DNA from 3 places in the Pseudarthrobacter sp. RHLT3-21 genome. Region 3 is predicted to be linked to each of the others. Evidence: riboswitches for the same ligand, from Rfam matches in the RefSeq annotation. Region 3 holds a riboswitch; each other region holds the start of a gene.
What was found. Region 3 has a riboswitch for cyclic di-AMP ahead of AC50YA_RS18815 (M23 family metallopeptidase). Riboswitches for the same ligand answer to the same signal wherever they lie in the genome.
Positions count from the first base shown of each region.

Region 1 (6,611 bases), on a different contig from region 3:
CTGACCCACCCGGACGGCTCCCCCATCCGCGCCCTGGTGGTTGACGACGAACTCAGCCTTTCCGAACTCATGAGCATGGGGCTGCGCATGGCCGGATGGTCCGTTGCCGTGGCTTCGGATGGCCCGGAGGCCGTCAAGCTTGCCAAGGAGTTCCGCCCGGACGTCCTGGTGCTGGACGTGATGCTGCCAGGGTTCGACGGCGTTGAGCTGCTGGGCAGGATCCGCGCCTTCACGCCGGAGGTACCCGCGCTTTTCCTGACCGCCAAGGACGCCGTCCAGGACAGGATCGTGGGCCTGGCGGCCGGCGGGGACGATTATGTGACCAAGCCCTTCAGCATGGAGGAGGTCCTGCTGCGGCTGCACCGCCTGGTTCAGCGGTCCGGCGTTGCCGCGACGACCACTGCCGAACTGGTGGTGGGCGATCTGGTGCTCAACATCGACACCCGCGAAGTGACCCGTGCGGGCGATGACCTCCAGCTCACAACCACCCAGTTCGAGCTGCTCCGGTACCTCATGGAGAACCCCAAACGCGTGATCAGCAAGGCCCAGATCCTGGACCGCGTCTGGAAATATGACTTCGGCGGCCAGGCCAACATCGTGGAGCTCTACATCTCCTACCTGCGGAAGAAAGTGGATGCAGTGCACCCGCCCATGATCCATACCGTGCGGGGCGCCGGCTACGTCATCAAGCCGGCCGAGTAGCAGCTCCATGTCCGCCCGACGGCCCGCCAATCCGCTCTACGTGCGCAGCTGGCGGAAGCCTGACACGTGGCATCTGCGCACCCGCCTGATCCTGTTGGCCATGACGTTGCTGGTGGCCATCTGCGGCGCCGTTGGCCTGTTCAGCTATGCGTCGATGGATTCCTTTCTCACCGGCCAGCTGGATGACCAGCTGAGCCAGGCCGCCAAACGCTCGAACGATCCGGGCCGCCCGCCCCTGGGCGGATTCAACGGCAGGCCGGACCCGCTCGACTCCCGCGGGCAGAGTGTCGGAACGCTGAATGCACGGATCCTGAAAGGCCAGATCAACAGTGGCGGCTTCCTGGACTCGGACACCACACGCCTGGCCCTCGATGCCGAAGACAAGCAAACCCTGCTGGCCCTGACGCAGAACGGCATTCCCGTGGACCGCTCGCTGTCCAACGGGGATTACCGGATTGTGGCCGTGGAAACCGGCTACGGCGATGTCCTCGTCACGGGACTTCCGCTCGCGGCCAAGGAGAGCACGCTGGCGTCGCTGGTCTGGACTTTTGTGTTCGTTTCCCTTGGCGGCCTGGTGCTGATCGGGCTGGCAGGAACCGTGCTCATCCGGCGCACCATGAAGCCGTTGGAGCAGCTTTCCGAGGTTGCAACCCGGGTGGCCCGGCTCCCGCTGGATGCGGGCGAGGTGGCACTCGCGGTGCGCGTCCCGCCGTCGAACTCCAACCCCGGAACCGAAGTGGGCAGCGTAGGACACGCCCTCAATCTGAGGCTTGATAACGTCGCCAGTGCACTCGAAGCGCGGCAGCGGAGCGAGACCAAGGTGAGGCAGTTCGTTGCGGACGCGTCCCATGAACTGCGCACCCCGCTGACCGCCATCCGCGGGTACACGGAGCTGATGCGGATGACCGAGGACTTCACGCCGGACGGCCGGAAATCCCTGGCCCGCGTACAGAGCCAGTCCGAACGCATGACCACCCTGGTGGAGGACCTGCTCCTGCTGGCCCGGCTCGATGAGGGGCGGCCCCTGAAACTCAGCGAAGTGGACCTCACACAGCTTGTGATCGAAACCGTCAGCGACGAGAAAGTCATCGCCCCGGACCACCACTGGCGCCTCAAACTGCCTGACGAGCCGCTCGCCGTCACCGGGGATGCGTCCCAACTGCGTCAGGTGCTGGTCAACCTGCTCTCCAATGCGCGCAAGCACACGCCGCCCGGGACCACGGTGGTCACCGCTGTGATGAGGTCTTCCGATGGCAGCGCGGCGGTGACGGTAACGGAAGACGGCGGAGGCATCCCTGCGGAGTTCGTGGACCATGTTTTCTCCCGGTTTGCCCGCGCAGACGCGGCCCGCAAGGGCACGGCCTCGGGCGCCGGGGCGTCGGAGGGCACCAGTGGCCTGGGCCTGTCCATTGTCCAGTCCATCATGGAAGCCCACGGCGGGAGCGTGAAAGTGACATCGCGGGCCGGGCGGACAGAGTTCGCCTTGCTCCTCCCTGCCGGCGCCATGGCGCGACCAGCCGACGCCCGGGCGCAGCAAGGCGACACGCCGTCGTCGTGATTCCTGTTACCAAAATGTGACTTAAGCTTCCAGCTCCTGTAGCGTCGAACGGGTGCGGATCCCGTTCGGGCCGCATATCCGGATGACGCCAAGCTCTGCCGCTTCCCGGATTCCGTTTTCAGAGGCAGAGGCGGGGGACCCACCGTCCCGGGCACCAAGTGCCCTTTGGGGTTAAGCCAACACGTGATTGTGCCGTGTGGCCGGATGCCCTCATCCGAACCCGACAGCTAACTCCGCAGGTGTGAGAGGCGATCCATCATGTCTGAATCCAAGGTACAAACGCGCCCGCAGGGCGATCCAAAGTCCGACAGCCACCGCAAGCAGACCCGCTTCGGTGCAGCAATGTCCCCCCTGTCCAAGGTTGCCCGGATTCCCTCCGTGGGCCAGCGCGCCGCGGTGTTCGCCACGGCGTGCGCCCTGCTGATCGGAGTCAGCGCCGCTGGACACGCTTCCGAGTCTGCATCGCTTGCGGCCAGCGCGGACCAGGCCGCCGAAGAAACCGGCGCCCAGTCGAAGCTGAGCTTCGAAGCAGCCCAGCTCCAGCCGCCGGCCGCCCCGGAAGCTGCACCGGCCGAGATGAACGTCGCACCCCAGGCTGCCGACCCGGCACCTGCCCCGGCCCCAGAGGCCGCTCCGGCTCCTGCTCCCGAGCCCGCTCCTGCCCCTGTTGTGGCCGTCGATGACCCGGCAGGGGCACAAGCCTATGCAGCCGGCCAGCTGGCGACCTACGGCTGGTCCGCTGACCAGATGCAGTGCCTGCAGACGCTGTGGACCAAGGAATCCGAATGGACCACCACGGCCACCAACGCCAGCAGCGGCGCGTACGGCATCGTCCAGTCGCTGCCCGCTGAGAAGATGGCGAGCGCCGGCGCGGACTACCTCACCAACTACCGCACGCAGATCAACTGGGGCCTGAACTACATTCAGGAGCGCTACCAGTCACCGTGCGGCGCGTTGAACTTCCACCTGTCGCACAAATGGTACTAAGCCGACTCCCCCGCGCCGACTCCCCGCGCCGGGGCTTCCCGGCGTGGCGGTCAGGGGTTCGGCGGTCAGGGGTTTCCTGCCCAGCGGCTCCAGGCCATACTTGGGCCATGAAATTCACCACCACCATCCTGGGCAGCGGCAACAAGGCGGGCATCGAGGTTCCGGAGGTGGTCATCTCGGCGCTCGACGCAGGCAAGCGTCCGCCGGTTGTGGTGACCATCAACGGCAAGAGCTACCGGAGCAGCATCGCGGTCATGGGCGGACAGAACCTGATTGGGGTGAGCACCGCCAACCGGGAATTCACCGGAGTTGCCGCTGGCGACACCGTCGAGGTGGACGTGGAACTGGACACCCAGCCGCGCATCATCGAGGTCCCCGACGATCTGGCCGCAGCCCTGGCCGCCGAACCCGAAGCGCAGGCGTTCTATGCCGCGCTGAACTACAGCGCCCAGCGCCGGTACGTGGAGCCAATCGGCGATGCCAAGACGGACGAAACCCGGGCCCGGCGGATCACGAAGGTGGTCGCCGACCTCAAAGCCGGAAAGAAATAACCGGCTGTCCCCCGGCCACAGAGGCGGTCACGGCACTGTAGTCCGGGATGTGGAGCACGCCGGCCGGCAATTCGCCCGTATTGGGACCCACGGCCACCGTCCGGATCCCCGCGGCAACACCTGCTGCGATCCCTGCGGGCGCATCTTCGAACACCACGGCATCCTCCGGCTTCACGCCCAGCAGCGCGGCTGCCTTCAGATACCCTTCCGGGTGCGGTTTGCCCCGTGTGACCAGTTCCGCTGTCACGGCCGTGGCCGGCATGGCCAGTCCCGCGGCGTCCATGCGGATGTCCGCCAGGGTCCTGTCCGCTGAGGTCACCAGCGCCACTGCCTCGGCCGGGAGGCTGCGGAGCAGCTCGGCAGCCCCCGGCAACGCGACGATACCGGCAGTCCGCGCCCTTTCCATGGCGCCGAGTTCCGCGGTGAGCGCCGCGACGTCGGCTCCGGCCGGCGCGAACCGGCGCACGGTGTCGGCGGCCTGGATGCCGTGCGAAGTGCGCAGGATTTCGTCGATGTCCAGACCGTACCGGGCAGCGAATTCTCCCCATACCTCTTCGACAACTGCCGTGGAGTCCACCAGCGTGCCGTCCATGTCGAAAAGGACGGCCCGGCAGGTCAGCGTTCGCGTCGCGGCAGGTGTTCGCGTGGCGGCAGGTGTGGGGATGTTCATGCTGCCTATCTTGCCTTAGGCGTCGCGACCTTAGGTGTCACGGGCCTAGGCGTCACGGCCCGGGATGTACTGCACCGCCCACTTGTTGCCGTCGGGATCGGCGAAATAGACGAAGTGCCCCCAGTCCTGCACGTCAATGTCACTCACCTCCACACCGTTGCCCTTGAGGTGGTCGTGGGCGGCCTGGATGTCGCTGACCACCATCTGCAGGCTTGGGGCCGTACCCGGAGGGGCGTCATTGAGGCCCTCGCCAATACAAATGGAGCAGGCGGATCCCGGCGGGGTCAGTTGGACGAAGCGGATGCCATCCATGGGCCGCTCGTCGAAATCCGGGTTGAATCCAACTTTGTTGACGTAGAAATCCTTGGCGCGGTCCACGTCGGATACGGGCACAAAAACGAGTTCAAGTTTCCAGTCCATTCGCCACAGGCTAACGGCGGCGGCGGGAAAGCGGAAGACCTAAGTCCTGGAACAGCCCCGTACTAGCCGGCGATGCCGTACAGGCGGTCGCCGGCGTCGCCCAGCCCGGGAACGATGTAGGACTTCTCGTCGAGCCGTTCGTCAATGGAGGCCAGCACGATGGTCACATTGGCCTCGGCAAGCTCCTCTTCGAGCTTGGCCAGGCCTTCCGGCGCGGCCAGGAGGCAAATGCACGTGACGTCGGAGGCGCCGCGCTTGAAAAGGAACTTGATGGCTTCGCGCAGGGTTCCGCCGGTGGCAAGCATGGGATCCAGCACAAAGATCTGCCGGTCCGTCAGGTCTTCCGGGAGCCGCTCGGCATAGGTGATGATGTCCAGCGTTTCTTCGTCGCGGGCCATGCCCAGGAAGCCCACCTCAGCGGTGGGGACCAGTTTGGTCATGCCCTCGAGCATGCCGAGTCCAGCACGCAGGATGGGGACCACCAAAGGCGTTGGCTTGGTGAAAGCGGTGCCCACTGTGGTGCTGACCGGGGTCTCGATAGTGACCGGCTGAGTGCGGACCTCGCGGGTGGCCTCGTAGGCCAGGAGGGTCACCAGCTCTTCCGTCAGCTGCCTGAAGACCGGTGAAGGAGTGTTCTTGTCCCGCAGGACGGTGAGCTTATGGGCGACCAGCGGGTGGTCCACAACGAGAGTGCGCATGCGTCAAAACTATCACCCGGTACTCCCCCTGCCGGGCCCGGTGATGCCGCCATCCTGGACCGCATCCCGCACCACCGGCCGGTCGAACGTGGGGGCCGGGCCATCATGATCTCGCCGCCTGATGAAATGGAAGAGCCGGTGCGCCAGGATCACGATGCCCAGCCAGGCCAGGCCCAGCAGCCAGGCGGCAATGACGTCCGTGAGCCAATGGTGCCCCAGGAACACCCGGCTGAGCCCCATGGCGACGATAAACAGTGTGCCGGCTGCGATCAGGGACACCCGGACCAGAGTCTTTTGGTACTGCAGACAGGCCAGGTAGACCACCAGCCCAATCACCACCGTGGTGTTCAGCGTGTGGCCGCTTGGAAACGACGGTGACGTCTCAAACGGCGGCACCGCGTCTGCGTGATCCGGCCGCGTACGGCCCACCAGCTTCTTCCCGATGGTGGTGGCGGTGACGGAAAAAGCTGCCGCACCACCAATGAGGACGATGGGGCGCCAGGTCCGCCCCACAAACGTCAGCCAGGCGGTCAGGATACTGGCGAGGATGGGCATTCCGATGCCTCCGCCGACATTCGTAAACCCGGTCACCACCGAGTCCAGCACCGGATTCCGCAGGTCTTCGGCATACCGGAGCGCAGGCTTGTCCAGGTTTGCCAGGCCGGCCGCGTCCACCACGTTGTCGTACACCTCGGCACCGAGGAGGGCCAGCGCAACGATGATCACGCCGCCGATCAGGATGGTGATGGTCAGCGCCGCGTACGGCTTGAACCAAGTCCTCAACCGTCCGGTGAAGGTGTCCACAAGTTCCTCCCGGCGTCAATGCTTTGCAGGCTGGATATCCTTCGAAACTATCATTGAGCCATGGTATCCACAGAAAAGAACCACCTCGATTGGATGGGTCTTGCCCTGGACGAAGCCCGGCGCGCGCTGGCCACCGAGGACGTGCCCATCGGTGCCGTGGTGATAGGTCCCGACGGCGCCGTGCTGGGTTCCGGACGGAACCAGCGGGAAGAGCTGGGAGA
Region 1 is NZ_JBWZCI010000009.1:81,718-88,328, forward strand. It holds gene AC50YA_RS11930 (response regulator transcription factor) at 1-702, shown strand, start outside; gene AC50YA_RS11935 (sensor histidine kinase) at 710-2,260, shown strand; cyclic di-AMP (ydaO/yuaA leader) riboswitch at 2,361-2,513, shown strand; gene AC50YA_RS11940 (aggregation-promoting factor C-terminal-like domain-containing protein) at 2,519-3,247, shown strand; gene AC50YA_RS11945 (DUF1905 domain-containing protein) at 3,355-3,798, shown strand; gene AC50YA_RS11950 (HAD-IA family hydrolase) at 3,779-4,468, opposite strand; gene AC50YA_RS11955 (VOC family protein) at 4,514-4,888, opposite strand; gene upp (uracil phosphoribosyltransferase) at 4,951-5,586, opposite strand; gene AC50YA_RS11965 (phosphatase PAP2 family protein) at 5,599-6,390, opposite strand; gene tadA (tRNA adenosine(34) deaminase TadA) at 6,451-6,611, shown strand, end outside.
Region 1: another riboswitch for cyclic di-AMP. It lies ahead of AC50YA_RS11940 (aggregation-promoting factor C-terminal-like domain-containing protein); the one in region 3 lies ahead of AC50YA_RS18815 (M23 family metallopeptidase).

Region 2 (6,611 bases), on a different contig from region 3:
TCGTCACCGAGCTGGCAGTCAAGTCCCACAACACACCGGATGAGAAGCGCCGGCCGGAGAAAACGGAAGTGGACGTCGTCAACCTGGGCGACTACACGGTTGGCCGGTTGACGTTCAGTCCCGGCTGGCGCTGGTCGGACTGCATCAAGCCGGTGGTCCAAACCGAGTCCTGCCAGAACAACCACGTCGGATACTGCGTTTCCGGTGCCCTCAACGTCGAGACCACCGATGGCAACCGGATCAACATCAGCGCCGGCGATTCCTACACCATTCCACCAGGGCATGACGCCTGGGTGGACGGGGATGAAGCCTTCGTCGGCATTGAATTCTTCAGCGCCGCGGAATTCGCCAAAGCCTCCGGAACGTAACCCGGCTGCGGTCCCTACAGGTCAGTACCAGTTATTGGCCACGGAATGGCTCCACGCGCCGCATGGTGACCCGTAGCGGTCCGCGATGTACGACAGTCCCCAATTGACCTGGGTCCGGTAACTGGTGAGCCAGTCGCCGCCGGCCGTCCCATACTTACTGGCCGGCAGCGCCTGGGCGATCCCGTATGCGCCCGAGTAGGGGTTGGTGGCGGTGGTCAGCCAGTTGGACTCCTTGGTCCACAGTGATGCCAGGCACTGGAACTGGTCCTGGCCCCAGCCGTAGGCAGCCAGCTGCCCGGCCGCGTAGTTTTTTGCGCCGACGGGATCGTTCACGGCGCCGCCCGGCACGGAAGGCACGACGACGACGGGCGGCGGGGCCGGCGTCGGGCTCGGGACAGGAGCGGGGGCGGGCACTCCCGGTACAGCCGGTGGGGCCGGAGCCGGCTTCTGCGCAGCGGCGAGGGCAGCTGCCTTGGCTGCCGCCTCCGCCTGTTGGCGTGCCTGTTCCTGCGCCGCGGCCCGCTTGGCGGCCTGCGCCGTTTCGTACGCGGCCAACGCCGCCTGGCCCTGCCGGAATTCCCCCTCCACCGCAGCGGTGGTGCCCTTGAGGGAGGCCAACTGCGCTGTCAGTTCCTGGCCGTGTTCCTGCTGCTCCGCGATCTGCCGGGACATGGCCTGCTGGGCGGACTGGGCGGCGTCGAGCTTGGTTCTGGCTTCGCCGGACAGGCGCTCGCGCTCGGCCCTGGCGGCCTGTTCCTGATCAGCGAGGGCGCGGGAAATGCGTTCGGCGGCTGCGGATTTGTTTACCAGGGCAGCAGTCTTGTCGCTGACGATCTGGACGATATTCAGGCCTTGGATGCTGTTGTTCTGCACGGCGTCGAGGGCAACGAAGAAGCCCATGTTGGTGCCACCGGTCTTGTACGACTGGGCCGCCAGGGCACCGATTTCTTTCTTGTACTTTCCCAGGTCGGCCGCGGCGCGTGCGGTCTGGGCGGTCAGGGCGTCCACGGTGGAGGTGGCGGCCTGAAGCGCCGCTTCGGCCAAGGCGTACTCCGCGGCGGACGTTACGGCCGCATTGCCCAGCGCCTCCGCTTCGGTCTGGAGCCCGCCCAGCAACCCGTTGATCCTGGTGACCTCTGCCGCTTTTCCGGCCTCGCTTTGCTTGGCGTTCTGCACGTCCTGCCACGAGGGATAGCCGCCCGGCGGCGCGTCGTCGGCGGCATGTGAGGGAAGCGGCGCAGCCGACCCCACCAGGGCGACCGCCAGCACGCCTGCGAGGGCGGGCAGCCGCATTTTTTGAACAATCCGGGACATAGTTGGTGAGCTTACCGGGCATATACGGATTACGGGGGCTGACCTGCAACATCGTTAGCGAGGAGCAGGGAATCCGGGCAGAACCACAGGTGAATTTCACGCGTACATTCCGTTACCGGAATGTGACATTGCCGCCGAGCAGAAGTTATGGTCGAGCGGTGGCCTGGCTCAAGCCGGGACATTCCCGCCAGCATGCCGAGCCCTGCCGCTGACCGGGATCCAGTCACTTTCCAACTGGCAGGGACGGGGGAACCACGTTTCCACGGCTTTTTCAAAGCCTTGGGGTTAAGTCGGTGTCGCTCCGTCCCGTGCGGTGGCGTTACCGGCCGGGTGTCTCCGACCCGAACCCGACAGCTCACCCCGCAGGCATGGGAGAGGCGATCAACCGTGTCCAAGAATTTCACTTCCGCACGCCATCGTGCGGTTTCTAACCGCTCAACCGTGCTTGTCGGCCTGTCTTCCACGGCCAAAGCGCGCGCCCTGACGTTCGGCCGCCCGGCCCTTGTGGCTGTTGCAGCGTCCGGCATCCTTTTCAGCGTCGGCGTCCCGGCTCAGGCCGGTGTCCATGGCCCTGATAATTCCGGGACTGCCCAGGTCCAGGGCCAAACCAGTGCAGCGGCTCCGGCCGCTACTGCTCAGGCCACCGCTGCGGCGGCCCCCGCCGCGGCCAACGTCCACACCGTCGTTTCGGGTGAAACACTGGGCCAGATTTCCGCCACCAATGGCGTCCCGCTCAACGACGTCCTTGCCGCCAATGGACTCTCGCTGAGCAGCATCATCTACCCCGGCGACCAGATCCGGATCCCCGGCGCCGGCTACACCGCACCGGCCCCGGTGGCGAAGGCCGCGGCGGCCCCGGCCGCCCCCACCAACACCGGCATCCAGCTGGCGTCAACGTCCGCACCGGCGGCCCAGGCGCCCGCCGGCTCAGTCGGCGCGGCCATCCTGGCTTCCGCCAATTCTCAGCTCGGCCTCCAGCAGGACTGCACTGCCATGGTGGAGAAAGCGCTGCGCTCGGTCGGTAAGAGCGTGGGAGACCTGGCGCCGGGCCAGTTCTACCAGTACGGCACGGCGGTGGGCACGCCTGCCGCCGGTGACCTGGTCATCACGGCCGGCCATGTGGGCGTCTACGCCGGCAACGGCCAGGTTGTCAGTGGCGGGGTGGACGGTTACAAAACCGAAGTCCACTCCATCAGCTGGCTCGCCGGAGCGTCCTTCGTCCGCGTAGCGTGATCCGGGCGTGCACGACGGCGGCGGGCGGCACCCAGCCGCGTGCCGCCGTCGTCCACCCCTTGTGTTCGCTTAGGTCCCGCAGAAGGTCCGGTAGCTCCCGAAGGCTTCAGGGGCGGGGCCTGCGTAGCGTTCCAGGCCGGGCCGCGGCGTGTACGGATCCGCAAGGACGTCCACCAGGACGTTGAAGGGGTCCAGGTCGCCTGCAATAGCAGCGTCAAGGGCCTCCTCCACCAGGTGGTTCCTAGGGATGTAGACGGGGTTGGTCCGGTCCATCAGGTCCGCATCCGGCACCAGGGCCAGCCACGGTGCGGCCCAGGCGTCGAAGGCTCCCGGGTCCGCGAACATGGCCCGGGCAGTTTCCGGGGTGCCGCGGGCCGCCGAACCAAGGCTCCGGAAGAAGGACGTGTAATCCACCTGACCTTCCTGGAGCAGGGCCAGCACACCGTTCACCAGAGGCGACGCGACGTCGTCGTGCGTGTCCGCGCGCAGCCCAAGCTTGGATTTCATGCCGGCTGACCAGGCCGCGCTGTACAGCGTACGGAAGGCGCCGAGGGACTCCACGGCGAGCGCCACAGCCTGATCCTGGTCTTCATGGAGCAGGGGCAGGAGTGCTTCGGCAAGCCGGGTGAGGTTCCACTCGGCAATGACCGGCTGGTTGGCGTAGGCGTAGCGTCCGTCCGCGTCGATGGAGCTGTAGACCGCGCCGGGGTTAAAGGCGTCCATAAACGCACACGGACCGTAGTCGATGGTCTCGCCGGAGATGGTCATGTTGTCGGTGTTCATCACGCCGTGGACGAAGCCCACCAGCATCCATTGCGCCACCAGGGACGCCTGGGCGGCTATGACCGCATCGAGGAACGCGAGATAGGGCTTGTCGGCGAGCGCGGCGTCCGGGTAATGGCGGCTGATGGCATGATCGGCCAGGCGGCGCAGGAGGTCCGTGTCGCCATTGACGCGGGCGAACTGGAAGCTGCCAACTCGCAGGTGGCTGCTCGCCACCCGGGTAAGCACCGCCCCGGGCAGTATGGTTTCGCGGCGGACGGGCCGGCCCGTGGCCACCACGGCGAGGGACCTCGTGGTGGGGATGCCCATGGCGTGCATGGCTTCACTGACGACGTACTCGCGCAGCATGGGACCGACGACGGCGAGACCGTCACCCGCGCGGGCGAACGGTGTCCGGCCGGAGCCCTTAAGGTGGATGTCCCGAAGCCGCCCATGGCTGTCCGTGACCTCACCCAGCAGGAGGGCCCGACCATCGCCGAGCAGGGGTGAGTAGCCGCCGAACTGGTGGCCGGCATAGGCCTGGGCCACGGGTGTGGCACCTTCGGGGACCCGGTTGCCGATGAGCAGCCGTGTTCCGTCAGGCGTCCGCAGCGAGGACGGGTCCAAGCCCAGCTCGCTTGCCAACGGCTCGTTCAGGACCAGCAGCTGCGGGTCAGGCGCTTCCTCCGCCTGCCACGGAACCGCCAGCTCCTCAAGTTCCCGGGCGAATTGCCCGTCGAAGGTGAGCGTTAGTGGGATTGCGGTGCTCATCCTTCAAGACTACCCGCGGCAGGACCGCCATGCCGCGGCTGATCAGCTGTGCAGCCTCAGACGTGTTGTCCGAACCAGGCGAGGGTGTCGTTCCAGGCAGCCGTGGCCTGGGTTTCGCTATAGCGCTCGCCGGTGTCGTTGTGGAAGGCATGGTCGACGCCGGGGTAGACGGTGAGCTGATGCGTCACGGTGGTGGCGTCCAAGGCGTCGCGGAGGCCCGGCATCGCGCCGGTGATCCGCTGGTCGAGTTCGGCATAGATCCCGAACGCCGCTGCCTTGATGGCCGGCACCTTGTTCAGGTCCGGCGCCGGCCCATAGAACGCGGCGGTGGCCTTCAGCCCGGCCAGCTCGGTTGCCGCCTGCCAGGTGATGCCGCCGCCGAAACAGTACCCGTTCATGGCGATGCGTCCGGAGTCCACGAAGTCCTGGGCCTGAAGATAGTCAAAGGCGGCGGCGAAGTCAGCAACATGGCGTTGGGCGCCGGCGCTGGTCAGTGCGCCTGACACGGCGTCGGAGTCAAGGCTGGCGGTGCCGCCTTCCCTGCTCAGCAGGTCAAGGGCCAACGCCGCGTACCCGGCCTTGGCAAAGCGGCGGGCAACGTCCTGGATGTGAGGGGTCAGGCCTCGGTTCTCGTGGCAGACCAGCACCGCCGGGCCGGCTGCGCCGGATTCAGGCCGGGCGAGGTAACCGTTGATATCGGTTCCGTCGGCAGAGAACCGGACGGTCGCCGTCGTAAGCCCCGCGGCGCCTTCCGGGACAGAGAGCGGGCTCTTGGCCCCCGGAACAGCACCGGCAGAAGCGGTGCCGGTGCCCGCCGTCGACGATGATGGGGTGGGCGTGGGCATGGGGTCGGTGCTGCGCGGGACTTCCTCGGGTGTGCATCCGACGAGCAGCATCGCGGTAGATGCCGCCGTCATGCTTCCCATGATGAATGCGACCCTGCGGGTGAAGGTGCGGTGCGTCATTGCGCCGGCGCGGTAGTCGTCGAAGAATTCCTCGATCAGGTACCGTTCAAACTTTCCAAGCTGGAGCATGGTTGGCCTCCTCGAGTGAGGGCACATATCCTTCTCCGAAGCCGGCCGTCCTGCAAGGGGTCATCGGCATGGCGCTGGCCGCCAGCTCCCCCGTCTGCCCGGCGGTCAGGTGACGGTACTGCCTGGGTTGCCTGCCGGTAGCCCTTCTCCCAGCCGGCCCGGACTGCTACATTGGCACGGCCAAGGCGACTGACCGCTGGGTTCAGCCGGTCATCACGGAAGGACGCACCATGCTCTCTGACACCTCCCTCCCCATCATCAAGGCAACACTGCCTGTGGTCGGTGAACATATTGAAGAGATTGCCAAACGGTTCTACAAACACATGTTCGACGCGAGGCCGGACCTGCTCGATGGCCTGTTCAACCGGGGGAACCAGGCGGACGGCCGCCAGCAACAGGCACTGGCCGGATCAATCGCCGCTTTCGCCACCTACCTGGTGGAAAAGCCGGATCAGCTGCCCGATCATCTGTTGTCGCGGGTAGCCCACAAACACGCCTCACTGGGCCTGAGTCCGGACCAGTACCAGATCGTGCATGAGCACCTGATGTGGGCCATCGTGGACGTGCTGGGTGATGCTGTCACGCCGGAGGTCGCGGCGGCCTGGGACGAGGTGTACTGGCTGATGGGAAACATGCTGATTAACAAGGAACGCGGGCTCTATGGCGCGGTGCACCTCTCACCTGACACCATCTGGCGGACCTGGCGGGTGGCCCAGCGCATCCAGGAGACAGCCGATGTGGTCACGTTCGTTGTGGAACGGACCGACGACCGGGACGTGAAGCCGTCCCTGCCCGGGCAGTACGTGACTCTCAAGATGCCCATGAAGGACGGCGTACACCAGCCGCGGCAGTACAGCCTGACCCGGGCCGATGACGGGCAGCACCGGCATTTCGCTGTCAAAAGGGTCCACGGGCTCGCCACGCCTGACGGCGAGATGTCCAACCTGCTGCACCAGGACGTCAGCGTTGGTGACGAAGTGGTGCTCTCTGTACCTTTCGGCGACGTGGTGCTGGAGTACACCGACCGGCCGGTGGTACTGGCCAGCGCCGGCATCGGCATCACACCCATGGCCGGGATGCTTTCGCACCTGGTGAAGTCCGGCTCGCAGCGCCAAGTGATGCTCCTGCA
Region 2 is NZ_JBWZCI010000016.1:77,393-84,003, forward strand. It holds gene AC50YA_RS16110 (cupin domain-containing protein) at 1-368, shown strand, start outside; gene AC50YA_RS16115 (aggregation-promoting factor C-terminal-like domain-containing protein) at 390-1,682, opposite strand; cyclic di-AMP (ydaO/yuaA leader) riboswitch at 1,894-2,066, shown strand; gene AC50YA_RS16120 (LysM peptidoglycan-binding domain-containing protein) at 2,124-2,915, shown strand; gene AC50YA_RS16125 (protein adenylyltransferase SelO) at 2,985-4,448, opposite strand; gene AC50YA_RS16130 (dienelactone hydrolase family protein) at 4,505-5,482, opposite strand; gene AC50YA_RS16135 (globin domain-containing protein) at 5,713-6,611, shown strand, end outside.
Region 2: another riboswitch for cyclic di-AMP. It lies ahead of AC50YA_RS16120 (LysM peptidoglycan-binding domain-containing protein); the one in region 3 lies ahead of AC50YA_RS18815 (M23 family metallopeptidase).

Region 3 (6,611 bases):
CTTCAATCTGCGCGGGACTTCTTCACCTTTCTCGCACCGCGGCGGTGTTCACAGCAAATTGATTGCTGCCGGATAGGCCACCGGGAAGTGCATACCGGGCAGTGTCCGGTCCTGCGCCGGGCATCGTCTGTGGCATCTGACCTGTGGCAGGACCTGTGACGGAAGCTTTGCGTCTGGCTACGCCGTTTGCCGTCGCGCCATTGCCTGCTGTTTTTCAGTTTTTCCCTGCCCGTATCGCGTGAGCCCACGAGGTTTATAGATTGACAGCACCGTGGTGACAAGCAGCGCCAGCAGCGCCAGCAGCGCAGCACCGGCATCAAACACGAGCTGGACCCGCATGCCGGTCATGTCCGCCGAACCCAGGGATGAAGATGCTGCGATTTCCGCCATTGCGGTAACGGGCTGCAGATGAACCAGCAGCAAGGCGCTGGCCACGGTGGTAATCATGAGCTTGATCAGCACCCAGTAGTGACGGAACAGACCCCAGACGGTGCCCAGGCCCTGGACGATGCCGGAAATCAGGGAGGCCAGGCTGAGCGGGAAGATCACAGTCCAGCCGATGAGGTTCATTCCCAGATACGCAGCCTGGACCAGTCCTGGGTCCGTGGAGGACAGTCCGGTGATGGCCAGAACAAGGAACGTTGTGACGGCACCCAGCCATCCGACCGAGCAGATCACATGCACCATCAGGGTGGCTTTACGGAGCCCAGGGGTCATCACTTTCACGGGGTGTGGTTCATCATTCCGCCGCCGCTGAGATGGATGACCGCGAAAGTCACCACAATCAAGGTAGCGGCGACGAGGAAGGCCTTGACCCAGAGGGGCGTTCGGTGCCTGGGGGCTGGGCCGCGCTCCTGCCCTAGTGTGGGCTGGGGTTTGGGTATTGGGCGCTCTGCCATGAGGCTCCTTGTCGGTCGGGGGCGAACATCCTTTTGTAAGACAGTATGTTCTCAGTGTGCCATGTTGTTCAAGGCGTGGCGTGTTGTACGATGCGAGAATGCCAAAGTTATGGGATGAGACTATCGAGACTCATCGCGGCGCCGTCCGGACCGCCATCCTGGACGCCGCAGCGACCCTGGTCGCTGGCCATTCGGCGGCTGCTGTGACGATGTCCGGAATCGCCCAGATGGCCGGTATCGGCCGCGCAACGCTCTATAAGTACTACCCGGATGTCGAGACGATCCTGGCGGCCTGGCATGAGCGTCAGGTCCATGCGCACCTGGAAGTCCTGACCCGGATTAGGGACAGGACGCGGGGCGCCCGCGAGCAGCTTGAAGCCGTGCTGGAGGCCTACGCCTTCCTCTCACACTCCGGGCTCGGAGCAGCCGACGCCGTCGCCCTGCACCAAGGCGCACATATGGGCCCCGCCGAGCGCCACTTGTCCGGATTTCTGACAGAGCTCCTGCGCCAGGGTGCGGAAGCCGGGGTATTCCGGGGGGACGTAGCCGCGGATGAACTCGCCGCGTTCTGCCTTCACGCCCTCGAAGCGTCCGCCGGTCTGACATCGCCGGAGGCCGTTCACCGGCTGGTCAAAGTCACCTTGGCCGGGCTCCACCCGGTGCCCTGAGCAGGCCAACGCTTCCCTGGGACCTGCGCCTGCAGGCAGCCCAGGACCGGCCGCCGCGGTCACCCCGGGCCGTCAGTCTGGGCTTCGATCAAAGGTGAAGCCACAGGCGCACCGGTACATCAGCACGCCCCCGGATGGCTCCGGGGGGTGACTGACCAATGCCTCCGGGAAGAGAAGTACAGGCATTTTGTCGGCCGGGACCAGACGCATAGGCTCACCGCAATGCATGTGGGTGGCCAGCATTCGCCGCAGCTGCGGGTCGTCGACCGGGCTCCCGGACGCGGCACCTATCCCGGCCAAGGTGCCGCCGGCAGGTGGGATGGACCCCTGACGCGGGCCTGAGGGCTGCCTGGGTTTCATTTATTCCTTTCGACGGAAGATGGCGCCACGGTCGCCGAGCGATCCGTGGCGCTGGTCGCGTCCCCACACGGATTAACGATTCGACTGGCACTTTCATCCCCCTGGATGCTCCTGTGGCAGAGCTCAGGGACGCATTGGGGGTGCCTTAAGGCCGGGATGACGCAGGGCAGGCCTTCCCGCGGGTGCCGGAAGGTGTTGGATCTCCGGTCACCGTTGGGTAGGGCCCTGGGGCAGGGTCAGCCGAGCGAGCCGAGAAGGTCGTTGCATGCCTTTTCGCAACGGCGGCAGGCCTCGGCGCAGAGCCGGCAGTGTTCATGCATGCCTGCGTGTTGCTCGCATTCCTCGGCGCAGGCCTTGCAGATGGTGGCGCAGGCCTGCAGCACCGCGCGGGTGACGTTGGCGTCATAGCCGGTGTGGCGGGAGAGGACGTTTGCCGTGGCCGCGCAGATGTCCGCACAGTCAAGATCGGTGCGGATGCATTTGGTCAACTCGGCGACCATGTCTTCGCCGAGACAGGCATCAGCGCAGGCGGTACACACCTGTGAGCAGTCAAAGCAAGCCGCAATGCATTCGGCGAGCATGTGCTGATCGATGCCGCCGAGATCCTTCGGGTACGCATCGAGCATCTTGTGGGTGCTTCCGTGTGTCATTTCTTTCTCTCTTTCCAATACTGAACGGCAGGAACCTGGTGCGGAGACCGGCTGATGTTTTCTGAGGTGCCGGCTGTTTGGCTGATGTTCTTTCTCGGGCCTCCTTCTGATCGCTGAAGGCAGGACCCAAAGGGCGGCCCGCACGCGGTGTTTACGCCAGCCAGGTCGAAGGGTGCCACTTGCAGGCCGTATGGCCTGGCGTTTGCGCGGCCGGACGGGGAGCGTGCGCTTTTATGTCCGACTGACAGACAGTTGAGTTATGGTTAGCGCCTGCCAGCTCAGCGGTGCTTGGGGCCTGTTGGCGATGTGGGGTGCCGGGTGCCGGGCGCGCGGGCCCGTGGAATCAGGTATGAGCGGTCCTGGCCTTGGCTGCGCCGCGTCGGTCACAGCAACGGGCCACGACCGTGGACTGACTGCCCGGGTGCCTCCGGTCTCGTGGCACCCGCTGCGCGGGACCCCGCTGAGCACGTCGGAGGCGGAGTGGGCTCCGACCGGGCTCACTCTGTTCGAACGTCCCCGAGGGTTCTCCTGTCCCCCGGGGATCGCAGTCTCGCGCTGGTGCTGTGCGGCGGCGGAAGGGCTGCGGTCGGACACCCCCACCACGTGGTCTTGTCCATTACAAAAGGCAACTGGCCCGGCCACCAGGAGGACGATCACGAGGCAGGAAAGAACAGCCCGCAGCGCCGCAAGCCTGCGGACCAGCAGTGGAAGCGTGGAACGTTGAAGGGCCATCTGGTCTCTCCTGGGGCAAGTCCCGCCCAGCGTAACCTTCCGGTGCCCCGCCAGTCACCATCCCTTTCCCCTTAATTCCGGAGCGCCTTTGATAACGGATTTGTAACTTAAGCCGACGCTTCGCTAAAGTTGAATAAACACATACCCCCAACGGGTATGGATGTGACCGCTTCGCCAAACCCCGCCGGCGGTCCGTGAACCTGATCTTTCTCAGGCGGGGGCGGAGGACCCACTTTTGGTGCGTAATGATGCACCTTGGGGTGAAGCCGACCTGTGACTGCGCGTCCTGATCGCGTCCTGCAGGGCAGCCGGACAGTCCACTCGTCCGAATCCGACAGCTAACTTCGCCGGCGCCGAGAGGACCACTATCTTGCCTGCCCAGTCAAAACACGGCCGTCGCCGCGCCCTTCCGGCCGCTGCCTCACCACGCCGCCGTCCGTTCTTCCAGGAATCAACGTTCCGGCTACGCGGCCAGCAGTTCGGGGTGACGGCCGCCGTCACGGGAATGATTGCCCTCACTGCTCTGTCCGCGGCGCAGGCTGACTCCGGCAGCCGCGCTACGGCCCAGGACCGGCCAGTGGCCGTGGCAGCCCCGGCTCCGGAAGCGGCGGTCACGGCAGCAGCTGACACTGTTCTCACCTTTGACCGCCCGGAGGTGACCTCCCAGCCTGCGCCTGCGCCCGCTGCCCCGGCGCAGCCCGCTGGGGCGGTCAAGGCACCCGAGGCCGCCCCCGCGCCCGTCCCGGCATCCCCATCCACGGGGTTGCGTGCCCCGCTCGCGTCGATTAACGTCAGTTCCCCCTTCGGCTTCAGAATCAGCCCGATCACCGGGGCCGCAGCTGAAATGCACACCGGGGTCGACCTGACCGGGGCGTGCTCGACGGCGGTCTTCGCCGCCGGTTCCGGCACCGTCACCGAGGCCGGCTGGAGCCCGTACGGCGGCGGCAACCGGATCGTCGTTGATCACGGCAACGGCCTGAAGACCACCTACAACCACCTGGCCAGCATCGGCGTCTCCCTCGGACAGACCGTGGCTCAGGGCCAGCAGATTGCAGGGGTAGGCACAACCGGTGCCTCCACCGGCTGCCACCTTCACTTCGAGGTCATGGTCAACGGCCAGACCGTTGACCCGGCTGCCTTCATCTAAGAGGCCCGGCCCGCAGCCCCTTAGATGGCTGCGCTGACTGCTTGCGCGTGAAAAGCGGCAGCCGGGCGACGAAGCGGTACAGTTGCGGGTGCGTCTGCACCCTGTTTCTCTGCGGTCCTGACGGACCACACTCAGTGCCAGTCATGGTTCCTGGCTCGGGCGGATGACGCACGAGGGCCATCTGCGGGCGCCCACACAACGAGCCGGACAAAGGACTAGACAGTGCAAATCTCAATGGCTGCCGCGGGTCTTTACGCCCTGGCCACGACGCCGGCCCCGGGTCCAGGCAACGAAGGTCTGAGGCCAGGACTGGACGCGGATCAGGTAACTCCCGGATTTCTGGGTTTCGCGATGACGGCGTTCATGGTCATCGCAGTTGTCCTGCTCATGGTTTCCATGACCAGACGAATCCGGCGTGTGCGTTACCGGGCGCAGTTCGAGCAAGGAAGCGAACCCGTTTCGGAAGAAACGGATGATGCCCGCAGCCAGGCTGGGATCAATGAAACCGAGGCGACCAACGGAAGCGGACCGGGCGGCGAGGGCCCCGGACGGGGATGAGCCCGCGGCTCCCGCGGCAGGCCGCCGCGTGGAGTTTATTAGTGAAGCCGTGCTGCATGTGGCCGGACAATGCTGGATCTACGCTCCTGTCGGGGGTCAGCAGGTTCAGCATTGCCGGCAGCCCGGAATACTGGGCGACGGATGCCGCACATTCGGCGCAACCGCCGAGGTGTCTATGGAACTCGCGCCGTTCAGAGGGACTCAGGGCGCCCAGCACTTATGCTCCGGTCCAATCCCCGGTACCTGTCCTCTCCGGTCGGGCTCAAGTTCCTGCTCCTTTCTGAAGGCCATTGTTTTGTCCGCCATGGGACGCCTCCTGGACTTCCGCCGCATGTCTGGAAGGCCCTGCCGCCAGGACCTAATCCCGCGCCATGGCCCCTGTAATGAGGGATTTGAGGATGCTTTGGTCGGCTAGGCCCAGGATCCGCGCCGCGACTCTGCCTTCCCTGTCCAGGACGAGTGTCGAGGGGACGGCCTGGGGTGGAACGTACTGGGCCATGGCCAGCAGGATGCTCCCGTCCTTGTCGTCCATGCTGGGATAGCTGACGCCGAAGGTCCGTTCGAAGGCTGCTGCGGTAGGTTCCTCATCGCGGATGTTTACGCCGAAGAAGGAGACGCCTTGTGCTTTGAACTCATTCGAGAGTGCCTCCAGCCGTGGAGCTTCGAGCCTGCAGGGGGCGCACGCGGCGTACCAAAAGTTCAGGACGATCACTTTTCCGGCCCAGTCACGGGAGTTTACGGCTGTCCCGTCGTACAGTTCGCCGCTCAACACTACAGGGGGCTCCCGCTCGGCTGCAGCGTATTCGGTGACGGAGCCGTCCCCGGCGATGTAGTTTTTGTTGTCCCCGGCTTTGGCCTGCCGGGCCAGGGCGTCGCTGGAGGCGCAGCCGGCAAGGACGCTGATGCCCACGGTGCCCAGAAGTGCCGAGGAGAGGAGGCGCCGCCGAGAAAAGCCCGGCAATCTCTCCGCTGGCCCGGGGGCTACGGTTCGGGGTGTCATGGAGACGTGCTCATACATGGCTGTCCTTTGATAACGGCAACTTCGCGGCTCGGTTGGAACTGGAGGAATACATACCCAACGGGTGTGGGTGCGGCCATTTCGGCGAACCCTGACGGCGATGCCGTAGCGCGCCCCAGGTAGAGAGGACACCCGCGGCGGCCAGAATTGGCCGGGCCGTCCAGCTCAGGGCCCGGGAGGGCAGGATCACGTCGCGGGGCCGGCATGCTCAGGGCTTCTTCGTGTCAGTGCGTCCGGCGAGAATTGCACCGATAAGGATCAGCACGCCACCGGTGGGGTAGCCGATGAAAATATCTTCGGTGAGGCTCGGTCCTTGCCCCGTGGCTGCAAGGTGGGCGATCCAGTGGCTGATGGCGACCAGCGTTCCGGCGACCATGAGGGCCTGTCCGATCCGGACGAACCGCCGGTGCCGGCGGTAGCGTGATTCGGGGTCGGTTGCTTGTTTGGGCTTGTGGAACTTTTTCATGGTTTTCCTCGGGGGTCTTAGCTAGCCGTTGGTTCCGCCAGTGCAGGCGGCGCCGGGTTCGGGTGCGTTCGGGGATTGGGCGTAAGCCCGGATGAAAGCGGGGATGCGCGGGT
Region 3 is NZ_JBWZCI010000023.1:19,534-26,144, reverse strand. It holds gene AC50YA_RS18835 (DUF2269 domain-containing protein) at 178-726, opposite strand; gene AC50YA_RS18830 (hypothetical protein) at 723-899, opposite strand; gene AC50YA_RS18825 (TetR/AcrR family transcriptional regulator) at 998-1,567, shown strand; gene AC50YA_RS18820 (four-helix bundle copper-binding protein) at 2,164-2,577, opposite strand; cyclic di-AMP (ydaO/yuaA leader) riboswitch at 3,499-3,674, shown strand; gene AC50YA_RS18815 (M23 family metallopeptidase) at 3,680-4,456, shown strand; gene AC50YA_RS18810 (hypothetical protein) at 4,679-5,014, shown strand; gene AC50YA_RS18805 (anti-sigma factor family protein) at 4,953-5,231, opposite strand; gene AC50YA_RS18800 (TlpA family protein disulfide reductase) at 5,373-6,032, opposite strand; gene AC50YA_RS18795 (hypothetical protein) at 6,241-6,498, opposite strand; gene AC50YA_RS18790 (thioredoxin-like domain-containing protein) at 6,520-6,611, opposite strand, start outside.